One region of the Citricoccus sp. genome, then DNA from elsewhere that is predicted to be linked to it. Evidence: riboswitches for the same ligand, from Rfam matches in the RefSeq annotation. Region 1 holds a riboswitch; each other region holds the start of a gene.
The links. A riboswitch is a leader RNA that binds a small molecule or an ion and turns the genes downstream of it on or off. The one in region 1 is predicted to bind glycine.
Positions count from the first base shown of each region.

Region 1 (2,262 bases):
GCGGCGGGAGTCCCTGCGCGACCTGCGCGGACCGGCGATGGGCCTGAGGCCGATCGTGTGGATCGGCATCGTCCTGTCCGTGTTCCAGCAGTTCGTGGGCATCAACGTGATCTTCTACTACTCGACCACGCTGTGGCGCTCCGTGGGCTTCGGGGAGTCCGACGCCCTGACGATCACGGTGATCACGTCGGTCACGAACATCCTGGTGACGATCGTGGCCATCCTGCTGGTGGACCGGGTGGGGCGGCGCCCCATGCTGCTCGTCGGGTCCCTGGGCATGGCGGCCTCACTGGGCCTGATGGCGGTGGCCTTCTCCTTCGCGCAGGTCGTCCAGGGCGCCGACGGCACCACGGCCGCAGAGCTGGGCCAGCCGTGGTCCACGGTGGCCCTGATCTCGGCCAACGCCTTCGTGGTCTTCTTCGGTGCCACGTGGGGGCCCCTGGTGTGGGTCCTGCTGGGGGAGATGTTCCCGAACCGGATTCGCGCCGGGGCGCTCGCCGTGGCCGCGGCGGCCCAGTGGGCCGCGAACTTCGCGGTCTCCACCACGTTCCCGTGGCTGGCCGAGATCGGGCTGACCGTGGCCTACGGGCTCTATGCGGTGATGGCGGTGCTGTCCTTCCTCTTCGTCTGGCGCTTCGTCCCGGAGACGAAGGGCCGCGAGCTCGAGGACATGCAGGACACCGGCATCGTCCGGAAGTCCCGCAGGAGCACGCCCGCGCGGTGAGGACCCGGCCGCGATTTCACGCACCCGTGTGAGGTGCATTACAGTTGTCTCCCGGAATCAGCCACTGAGCGGTCCGGGAGAGATCCCGCACCACCTAAGATGCGCGACGCCGAAGGAGCAAGCCCTCCCCGGGAATCTCTCAGGCCCCCGTACCGGATCGCTGGGCACCTCTGGAAAGCGTCGCCACACCCACGCGCGACCACCGACGGGGCAAGCGGCCGACCGGCTCCGGGCCGGCACGACGCGAAACTCTCAGGTCCATGGACAGAGCGGGGAGGACACGAGGGGACCACCGTCCCACGTCCACCTGAGGAGAACCCATGGAACCCAGCCGCCCCACCGGGCCCGTCGCCGTCGGGACCGAGGCCGGACCAGCCGGCCACGCCCCCGCCGCAGCCCCGACCCTCGAGAGCCCGGCACCCGGCCGTCCGGACGGCACGGCCGCCGCGCCGGGCTGGAACCGCTTCGACTCGAGCTGGACGATCGGCCTGTTCGGTACCGCCGTGGGCGCCGGCGTCCTGTTCCTGCCGATCAATGCCGGCCTGGGCGGGATGTGGCCGCTGATCATCGCCACGCTGATCATCGGGCCGATGACCTACTTCTCCCACCGGGCGCTGTCCCGCATGGTGGTCGCCTCGCCCCGGGCCGACCGTGACATCACCGGCGTGGTGCGGGACTACTTCGGCGAGGCCGCCGGACGCCTGGTCACCATCCTGTACTTCCTGGCGATCTTCCCGATCGTGCTCATCTACGGCGTCGGCATCACCAACACCGTGGACAGCCTCATGGTCAACCAGCTGGGCATGGACCCGTGGCCGCGCTGGTTGCTCTCCGGGGTGCTCGTGCTGCTGATGTCCGCCGTGATGGTGGCCGGCCAGCGCGTCATGCTGATCGTCACCCAGTGGCTGGTCTACCCGCTGATCGCGGTCCTGTTCTCCGTCACCCTGCTGCTCATCCCGTCCTGGTCCTTCGAGGGCTTCGGGGCCGTGCCCGCCGCCGGCGACTTCGCGATGTCCCTGTGGCTGATGATCCCCGTGCTGGTCTTCGCGTTCAACCACTCCCCGGCGATCTCGCAGTTCTCGGTGTCCCTGCGCCAGCGCTACGGGGCGGGCTCGGTGCAGAAGGCCTCCTCCGTCCTGCGCGTCACCTCCATCCTGCTGGTGGTCTTCACCATGGGCTTCGTCTGGTCCTGCGTGCTGGCCCTCGGCCCCGAGGGGTTGCAGGCCGCCAAGGACGCCAACCTGCCGGTGCTCTCCCACCTGGCCAACGTCATGGGCCTGCCGATCATCGCCTGGCTCGGGCCGGCGGTGGCTGTCACGGCCATCGGCTCGTCCTTCTTCGGCCACTGGCTCGGGGCGTTCGAGGGCGCGCAGGGCATCATGCGCGGGATGGTGGACCCGCAGTCCCGGCGCTTCTCCGACCGCGGACTGCGGATCGGGATCAGCGTGTTCCTCATCGCCAGCACCTGGATCGCCGGCGTGCTCAACCCGAGCATCCTGGGACTCATCGAATCACTGGCCGGGCCGGTCATCGCGGCC
Region 1 is NZ_DAOMPX010000014.1:7,308-9,569, reverse strand. It holds gene PLJ28_RS06520 (sugar porter family MFS transporter) at 1-724, shown strand, start outside; glycine riboswitch at 789-889, shown strand; glycine riboswitch at 893-994, shown strand; gene PLJ28_RS06515 (amino acid permease) at 1,045-2,262, shown strand, end outside.

Region 2 (2,262 bases), on a different contig from region 1:
AAGGTCTGCCGGCCCAGCAGCAGCACGTCCTCGCCGGCCGTCTGGCGCCGCATCTCCCCGACCAGTTCCGGGTCCTGGTCGGCGGGGTCGAACCAGTCGTCGAGCATCTCGATCCGCCCGTCCAGGGTCATGTTCTGCGTGATGACGATGCGCATGGATGGTCCTTCCGTCGGCGCCGCAGGGGTCGCTGGCGCCCTCTCCTCGTCCCACAGTAGGGAGGGCCGTCGCGTCCGGGAACACCCGGTCGCACCGGGCCGGGGGTTCAGCTGCCGCGGGACAGGATCGCCGCGACCGTCTCGTCGTCGACGGCGGCGAAGTCCCGGTAGTGGGCCCCGACGGCCCGGAAGCCCCGGGGGGTGGCCAGTACCTCGATCTCGTCGGCCTCGCGGCTCATGAGCATCGAGTCCACGGTGGTCCGCGAGGCAACCGGCACGGCCAGCACCACGCGCGCCGCCCCGAGGGCCCGGGCCACTCTGCAGGCCACCCGGGCGGTGGAGCCCGTGGCGATGCCGTCGTCGACGATCATCGCGGTCTTGCCCGTGAGGTCCAGCGGCTCCCGGCCGGCACGGAAGAGCCGCGCCCGGCGGTCCAGGGTCTGCTGCTCGCGGCGTTCGACCAGCGCCACTTGCTCCTGCGTGACCCCGAAGTGCCGGATGGTGCCCTCGTCCTGGAGCCGGACGCCCTGCTCACCGATGGCACCCATCGCGAGCTCCGGGTAGGAGGGCACCCCCAGCTTGCGGACCATGATCACGTCCAGCGGTGCGCGCAGTTCCCGGGCCACCACTTCCGCGACCGGCACCCCGCCGCGGGGCAGGCCCAGCACCACGACGTCGGCGTGCCCGGCCCAGCGCGGGGCGAGCCGCGCTGCGAGCTGGGCACCGGCGTCGTATCTGTCCTGGAATTCCGGCACGTCCCCTCCCTGGGATGGGCTGTGGGTCGCCCCCAGCGTAGGCGCGCCGGTCGTGGCACTGGAAGGGCCCCCGACCACCCGGCGTTCCCGGCAACGGCCCGGATGACCCCGTGTGACGAGATTCACGGCATATTTTGCATACAAATCAAATGCCTGACTACACTGTGATCGCAATCACAGCAGAATAGCCGTTGCCGTTGAGGTGTGGCGGGAGAGTCCCGTCCGGCACCACCGGTCGGGCGCCGTAGGAGCAATTCCTCCCGGGAAACTCTCAGGCCCCCGCACCGCCGCACCGAGGCACATCTGGAAAGTAGCGCGGTCTTCGCCGTGCTCGCCGAAGGAGCAAGTCCCGCCCCGCCCGGGTGGGATGGAAACTCTCAGGCCGCGCAACAGATCGGGGAGGAACCTACAGACGACGCGAGAACGATCGCAGACCCCAGGAGTTCCCCGGATGACGAATGCACGTGCATGGCCCGGTCTCACCCCGGGCGGTGAGGCCTCCCCGGCCGGCCGCCCCACCGGCCCCGGCGCCGCGGCGGAGCAACGGTGCGCCAAGATCGCCCAGGCCGCGGCCACCGGACTGATGACGCACCGGGACGTCGAGGACGCCCTCGTCCGCATCGACGGCCCCCGGCGCGCACCGCGGCTGTGGATCGAGTGCTTCCTGTCCCCCCACGCGGACGTCACCCGCACCACGGAGGTGGTCGTCGGAGTCCGCGAACAGCTCGAGGCCATGCTCGACCTCACCTTCGACACCGTCGAGATGACCATCCGGAACGTCACCGTCCCGGGGTAGGCCGGCCTCGGTTACCTCCGGGTGGCCACCGTCAGCAGGTACTCGATCTCGAAGCGCGCCCGGTCCTCGGTCCCCACGTTCGCCTCGTCGAAGAAGGCCTGGAACGCCTGGTCGAATTCCTCGGCACGGCCCTCGCCCTCGGCGTTCCTGCGGACGGTGATCGTGGGGCCGTAGGACGCCTTGAAATGCTCGGCGAATTCGCGCGGCGTGCCGAAGGCGGTGACCTCGAGGGTGCCCCGGCTGGCGGAGTCCACCGCCACCCGATCACCCAGCAGGGCGCGCTGGTGCTCCTCGGTGCCCCACAGCGGCGCCGGCTGCACTCCGGGCGGGGGCGCCGGGGCGAAGGGCTTCATGGTGCGGAAGAGCCCGCCCACCACGCCCTCGGGCGTCCAGCTCAGCAGGGCGATCGTCCCGCCGGGCCGGCACACGCGCACGAGCTCGTCGGCGGCCTCCTGGTGGTGGGGGGCGAACATCACGCCGATCGAGGACATCACCACGTCGAAGGAGGCGTCCTCGAAGGGCAGGTGCTCGGCGTCGGCCTCCACCCACTCCAGGT
Region 2 is NZ_DAOMPX010000001.1:114,049-116,310, forward strand. It holds gene PLJ28_RS00540 (dihydrofolate reductase family protein) at 1-155, opposite strand, end outside; gene PLJ28_RS00545 (phosphoribosyltransferase) at 263-910, opposite strand; glycine riboswitch at 1,109-1,207, shown strand; gene PLJ28_RS00550 (hypothetical protein) at 1,362-1,706, shown strand; gene PLJ28_RS00555 (class I SAM-dependent methyltransferase) at 1,718-2,262, opposite strand, start outside.
Region 2: it holds a riboswitch for glycine, as region 1 does, so the genes downstream of both, PLJ28_RS00550 (hypothetical protein) here and PLJ28_RS06515 (amino acid permease) in region 1, are expected to answer to the same signal.

Region 3 (2,262 bases), on a different contig from region 1:
GGCGGGGTGAGGGTGTCGTAGAAACCCTGGCCGATCATCTGGGTCTTGAGGACGTTCTTGGAGGCCATCTGCCGCAGGTCCGCCAGGACCTGGGCCTCAGAACGGGGCTCGGGCAATTCCAGCCGATCCTGTTGGCGGATGTCCACCGGCACCGCCGTGTCCACCAACTCGTCGAGGCTGTCGTACCCCAGGGTGCGCAACATCTGGGTCGCTGCCTGCGGGCCGGGACCGATGTGACGTTCGGCGAAGGAGTGGTCGCTGAGCTCAGCGGCGGTGGGGCGGGCTGGGGTGATCGTCATGAGAGGAACTCCAGAGGTCTGCGCGGTCTCCCGCGGTGTCTATGGGTTCCTCCCCGATCTGTTGCACAGCCTGAGAGTTTCCGTCCCACCCGGACGGGGTGGGACTTGCTCCTTCGGCGAGCACGGAGAACTCCGCACTACTTTCCAGATGCGCCTCGGTGCGGCGGTACGGGGGCCTGAGAGTTTCCCGGGGAGGAAATTGCTCCTACGGCGCCCGACCACGAATGCTGGACGGGACTCTCCCGCCGCACGTGAACGGCCAGACTATGTGATTGCAGTCACAGCGTATACGTACTTTCTGCCGAGTGCAACGGCACTCGCATTCACGTCATCCTGGGTCACACAGGTCCTCCTCGCCGCGGTCCTGCTGCGGATGCCCCTGTCTCACCGCCCCCGCAGCCGCCGGGCCGTGCGGAGCAGGATTCGGTGCGGAAATTCGAAAATCCATTGTGCGCCGAGGTGACTGTCACCTAGGATGTGAGGGCTGTCACAGTCGAATGGCCGTTGACGTGCGGCGGGAGAGCCCCGACCAGAACACCGGTCGGGCACCGTAGGAGCAATTCCTCCCCAGGAAACTCTCAGGTCCCCGGACCGCCGCACCGAGGCATCTCTGGAAAGTAGCGCGGAGTTCTCCGTGCTCGCCGACGGAGCAAGTCCCACCCCCTCCGGGTGGGGCGAAACTCTCAGGCCGTGCAACAGAGGGGGAGGAACCCACGGACGACGCGGCACACCGCGCAACTTACTGGAGTTCCTCAATGACCCTCACCCCAGCACGCCCCGTGAGCACTACCGAGCAGTCCCCGCATCTGGAGCGGGCCCTGTCCAACCGGCACATCCAGCTGATCGCCATCGGCGGAGCCATCGGCACCGGCCTGTTCATGGGCTCGGGGAAGACCATCTCGGTGGCCGGGCCCTCGGTGATCTTCGTCTACATGATCATCGGCTTCATGCTGTTCTTCGTCATGCGCGCCATGGGCGAGCTGCTGCTGAGCAACACGGACTACAAGAACTTCGCCGACTTCGCCGGTGACCTTCTCGGGCCCTGGGCCGCGTTCTTCACCGGGTGGACCTACTGGTTCTGCTGGGTCGTCACCGGGATCGCGGACGTCGTCGCCATCGCCTACTACGTCTCCTTCTGGTGGCCCGACCTGCCCCTGTGGATCCCCGCGATCGCCTGCATCGCGTTGCTGCTGGGCCTGAACCTGCCCACGGTGAAGGCCTTCGGCGAGACCGAGTTCTGGTTCGCCCTGATCAAGATCGTGGCGATCGTGGCCCTGATCGTCATCGGCCTGGTCATGATCATCACCGGGTTCGAGAACGATGGCGTCCAGGCCAGCTTCGACAACATCTGGACGCACGGCGGCATGTTCCCCACCGGCTTCATGGGCTTCGTCGCCGGGTTCCAGATCGCCGTCTTCGCCTTCGTCGGCATCGAGCTGGTCGGCACCACCGCGGCCGAGGCCAAGGATCCGGAGAAGAACCTGCCCCGGGCGATCAACTCCATCCCGGTGCGCATCCTGCTGTTCTATGTGGGTGCGCTGATCATCCTGATGGCCGTGAAGCCCTGGACCGCCTACAGCGCGGATGAGTCACCGTTCGTGGGCATGTTCGCCCTGGCCGGGCTGGTCGGCGCGGCCGGGGTCGTGAACTTCATCGTCCTGACCTCCGCCACCTCCTCGGCCAACTCCGGGATCTATTCCACCTCGCGCATGATCTACGGCCTGGCCACGGAGGGCGACGCCCCCAAGGCCTTCGGCCGGCTGTCCTCCCGGAAGGTCCCGAAGAACGCGCTGCTGTTCTCCTGCATGTTCCTGCTCGCCGGCGTCGCACTGCTCTATGCCGAGGGCAGCGTGGCCGAGGCCTTCACCCTGGTCACCACCGTCTCGGCCCTGTGCTTCATGTTCGTGTGGTCCATCATCCTCGTCAGCTATCTCGTCTACCGCCGTCGCCGCCCGCAACTGCA
Region 3 is NZ_DAOMPX010000135.1:613-2,874, reverse strand. It holds partial or broken gene PLJ28_RS15475 (glycine dehydrogenase (aminomethyl-transferring)) at 1-299, opposite strand, end outside; glycine riboswitch at 454-554, opposite strand; glycine riboswitch at 805-903, shown strand; gene cycA (D-serine/D-alanine/glycine transporter) at 1,055-2,262, shown strand, end outside.
Region 3: it holds a riboswitch for glycine, as region 1 does, so the genes downstream of both, cycA (D-serine/D-alanine/glycine transporter) here and PLJ28_RS06515 (amino acid permease) in region 1, are expected to answer to the same signal.